One region of the Streptomyces sp. WMMB303 genome, then DNA from elsewhere that is predicted to be linked to it. Evidence: riboswitches for the same ligand, from Rfam matches in the RefSeq annotation. Region 1 holds a riboswitch; the other holds the start of a gene.

Region 1 (2,193 bases):
CTTGAGTCCGTCGCCGGTATTCAGGACGACCGTCGTGAGCGTCGGGTCGATGGCACCGGACTCGATCAGCTTGCGGGTCACGCCCAGCGTGACGCCCCCGGCCGTCTCCGCGAACACCCCTTCGGTCCGGGCGAGCAGCGAGATCGACTCCACGATCTCGGCGTCGTTCACGTCGTCGGCGGCGCCGCCCGTGCGCGTGCAGATGTCGACCACGTACGGCCCGTCCGCCGGGTCCCCGATGGCCAGCGACTTGGCGATGGTGTCCGGCTGCTTGACCGGCCGGACGGCACCGGTGCCGTCCTTGTACGCGCGGGACACCGGCGAGCAGCCCTCGGCCTGCGCGGCGTAGATGCGGTACGGCTTGTCCTCGACGAGGCCGAGCCGGATCAGCTCCCGCAGCCCCTTGTCGATCTTCACGAGCTGGCAGCCGGAGGCGACGGGGATGACGAGCTGGTCGGGAAGCTGCCAGCCGAGCTGCTCGCAGATCTCGTACGCCAGGGACTTCGAGCCCTCGGCGTAGAACGGCCGCAGATTGACGTTCGTGAAGCCCCAGCCCTCGCCCAGCGGGTCGCCGATGAGTTCGGAGCAGAAGCGGTTCACGTCGTCGTAGGTGCCGTCGATCGCGACGAGCTCGCCGCCGTAGATCGCGGCCATCACCACCTTGGACTGCTCCAGCCCGTCCGGGATGAACACGCACGAACGCAGTCCGGCCCGGGCGGCGGCGGCGCCGACCGCCCCGGCCAGGTTGCCGGTCGAGGAGCAGGAGAGGGTGCTGAACCCGAAGGCGCGCGCCGCCTCCAGGGCAATGGCGACCGGGCGGTCCTTGAAGGAGTGGGTCGGGTTGCCGGAGTCGTCCTTGACGTAGAGGCCGCCGGTCACGCCCAGTTCGGCGGCGAGCCGGTCGGCCTTCACCAGCTGGGTGAGGCCGGGGTTCAGGTTCGGCTTCTCGGCGACGTCGGCAGGCACCGGCAGCAGCGGCGCGTAGCGCCACATCGAGGCGGGCCCGGCGGCGATGCGCCGCCGCAGCTCCTCCGGGTCACCGGAGGGGAGCTCGTAGGCCACTTCCAGCGGACCGAAACACTCCAGGCACACGAAGCTGGGGCCCAGCTCGGTGCGGGTGCCGCACTCACGGCAGGAGAGGGCCACTGCGGCGCCGAGGTCGTAGGGGGTGCTTCCGGCGGTGCCGGTGGAGGTGGTGCTGTTCGCTGCAACTGTCTGCACAGCCATGGAGGCGAGGCCCTTTCTCCTCATCTTCCCCGTGGCGTATCTCGTCACGGGCCGGAATTGGCACCGTCCCCACGAGGCGGTCTCGCCGTTGAGTCCGCGTACGCGCGGATCGCGGGATGGTTGCCGGGGCTTCAACGGGCCGTTCCCTCTGCCCCTCTGGATGAGCTGCACTATGGCTACGGGCGGCCGACAGCCGCCCGGGCGTTTGTGTCGCGGCGCCCCCGAGATGCGGAGGTCACCTGCGTTGTTCAAGACTGTAACCGACGGCGGTCACGCTTGAGGGGGACGTCCGAACCGCGAGATGGATCTTCCACTGCCCGTCCTCCCCGGTCCGGGGGCGGTAACGGTACCGCCGGGCGCTACCGGCCCGCCCCGCCACCGACTCACCGGACCGCCCGACCAGCCCGACCACGGATCCGACCAGCCCGACTACAGGAAGGCGCGCACGTGCTCGATGAAGTGGGCCGCTGGCTGCGGCGCCGTTCCTGGCGTGTCGCGGACCGGCCCCTGGAGAACCTGCTGGCGGCCAAGCGGCGCACCGGCACCACCGTCAGCGTGGTGCTGCCCGCGCTCGACGAGGAGGCCACCGTCGGCGACATCGTCTCGGTGATCCGCCGCGACCTGGCCACACCGCACCCCGGCACCGGGACCGCGCTGGTCGACGAGCTGATCGTGATGAACTCCGGCTCCACCGACCGGACCGCCGAGGTCGCCGCGGCCGCGGGGGCCGAGGTGGTGCACCGGGACGAGGTGCTGCCCAGGCTGCCGCCCCGCCCCGGCAAGGGCGAGGTGCTGTGGCGTTCCCTGCTGGCGACCAGCGGCGACATCGTCTGCTTCGTCGACGCCGACCTGCGCGAATTCTCACCGGACTTCGTCACCGGCATCGTCGGGCCGCTGCTGACCGAACCGGACGTGCACCTGGTCAAGGCGATGTACGACCGGCCGCTGCGGGACAGCCCGGCGGGC
Region 2 (2,193 bases), 1.4 Mb from region 1:
CTCGTCCGGCGTCCCGGCGCCGAAGCTGACCCGGATCGCGTCGAGCGCGGGCGCCTCGCCGGCCGAGGAGCCGGCCGGCCCGCCGGACGCCGACCCGGGCGCGCCGCACTCGCCGGGCGCGTCTCCCCGCCGGCCGAGCAGAGCGCGCAGCAGCGGATGGGCGCAGAAGAGCCCGTCGCGGACCCCGATCCCGTACTCGGCGGAGAGCGCCGCCGCGAAGTGCGAGCTGCTCCATCCCTCGACGACGAAGGAGACCACCCCCACCCGGTCGGCGTCCTCGCCGAACAGCGAGAGAATCCGCACCCCGGGCAGCTCCGCCAGCCCGCCGACGAGCCGGGCCAGCAGCTCCTCCTCCCGCGCCACGAGGCGGTCGAACCCGGTCTCGGCCAGCGCCCGGCAGGCGGAGGCGACGGCGTACGCGCCGATGACGTTGGGCGAACCGGCCTCGTGGCGGGCCGCAGTGGTGTGCCATTCGGCGTCCACGCCGCCGTCCGCGGCGCGGACCACGCGGCGACTGGCGCCCCCGCCCGCCAGATACGGCTCCGCCGCGCTCAGCCAGTCGGCGCGGCCCGCCAGCACCCCGGCGCCGAACGGCGCGTACAGCTTGTGCCCCGAGAAGGCCACCCAGTCCGCCTCCAGCTCCGCCAGGCTGACCGGCCGGTGCGGGGCGAGCTGCGCCGCGTCCAGGACCAGGCGGGCCCCGTGCCGGTGGGCGGCGCGGGCGAGCTCACGCACCGGCCACACCTCGCCCGTCACGTTCGACGCGCCGGTCACGCAGACCAGCTTGGGCCCGGCCGGCGCGGCGTGCAGCGCCGACTCCAGCGTGGCGACCGCCTGTCCGGGCGAGCGGGGCGCGTCCAGATACGTCACTTCGTGGGCCCGCCACGGCAGCAGCGCGGCATGGTGCTCGGTCTCGAAGACGAACACCCGGGTGCCGGCCGGCAGCGCCCCCGCCAGCAGGTTGAGCGAATCGGTCGTCGCCCGGGTGAAGACGACCTGGTCGCCCTCGCGGCAACCGAGGAACTCGGCGACGGTCCGCCTGCTCTGTTCGAACAGGTCCGTCGACAGTTGCGAGAGGTGGCCCGCGCCCCGGTGCACGCTGCCGTAGTACGGCGCGTACGCCGCCACGTCGTCCCACACCCGCTGCAGCGCGGGCGCGCTCGCCGCGTAGTCCAGCGCTCCGTAGGTCACCTCCCCACCGGTGACCAGCGGCACGCGGACGTCGCGGCCCAGAACGGGAAGCGGGGCGGACCCCTCGGTACAGGAATCAGAAACCGGTGCAAAAGGTGCGGTGAACGGCATGGCGGGACCTCCGGACGGGGTGAGCGCAAAGGGGCGCCTGACGGCGCGGCGAAACATGACAGAACGTCAGAAGGGGGCCGGAAACGGGTGTTCGGTGCTGCGGTACTACCCGTCGGCCCTAGCGCATTCGCTTGCTCACGGAGGACTCCCTCGAAGACCAGGACCCCTGGCGTGAGGGATCCGCGCTTGCCGCAGACCTTGCTGTCCTACGGCCTGGTCATCACCCGGGGCACCCCGCCACGGACGGAGGGTTGCCGGACAGCGGGCCGGGGCCTTTCTCGCTGTCGCTCGTGACCTGCGAGGGAGTATGCCACACCCCCGCGACTCCCCTCGCCGGGGGGCGTCTTCGCGGGGTCGGTTCCCCTCTCCGCGGGATGCGCCGCGTTGTGGGGGCACCCCCCTGATTCTCGCCTGCCGCCGAGGGGCCGTGTCGGCGCCGCACCAGGAAGGCAACCGACGGGGGCACCCCGCGGAAGTCGGGGCGCGGCCCCGACCGTCCCCCGGGGCGGGGGCGTGTCAGGGGGTGCAGGCCGTGGTGGGGTCGAGGGCGATGCGGTACCCGCGTTTGGTGACGGTCTGCACCACAGAAGGCGCACCGAGAGCCGCTCGGAGACGCCCGACGGCGGCCTCGACGGCATGCTCGTCGGTTCCCCCGCCGGGCAGGCACCCGAGCAGGTCGGCGCACGAAACCACCGCTCCGGGGTGACGCGCGAGCGCCCGCAGCACGGCCATGGGCGTCGGGCTGATCGGCCGCAGTTCGCCGTCGAGCAGGGCGGCGGTGCCCCGCACCTCCAGCGTGTGTCCCGCCGCGGGCAGCACCGGCGCGGTGGCCGGCAGCCGCTCGCCCAACAGCCGGACGAGGGCGCCGACCCGGAACCGCTCGGGCCAGTA

The links. A riboswitch is a leader RNA that binds a small molecule or an ion and turns the genes downstream of it on or off. The one in region 1 is predicted to bind S-adenosylmethionine.
Region 2: linked by a shared signal. The riboswitch ahead of P2424_RS07315 (aminotransferase class V-fold PLP-dependent enzyme) and the one ahead of thrC (threonine synthase) in region 1 are both predicted to bind S-adenosylmethionine.

The regions. Positions count from the first base shown of each region.
Region 1 covers NZ_JARKIN010000001.1:3,053,098-3,055,290, forward strand. The annotation lists gene thrC (threonine synthase) at 1-1,227, opposite strand, end outside; SAM riboswitch class I at 1,245-1,394, opposite strand; gene P2424_RS13610 (glucosyl-3-phosphoglycerate synthase) at 1,675-2,193, shown strand, end outside.
Region 2 covers NZ_JARKIN010000001.1:1,613,725-1,615,917, forward strand. The annotation lists gene P2424_RS07315 (aminotransferase class V-fold PLP-dependent enzyme) at 1-1,302, opposite strand, end outside; SAM riboswitch class IV at 1,480-1,598, opposite strand; gene P2424_RS07320 (uroporphyrinogen-III synthase) at 1,819-2,193, opposite strand, start outside.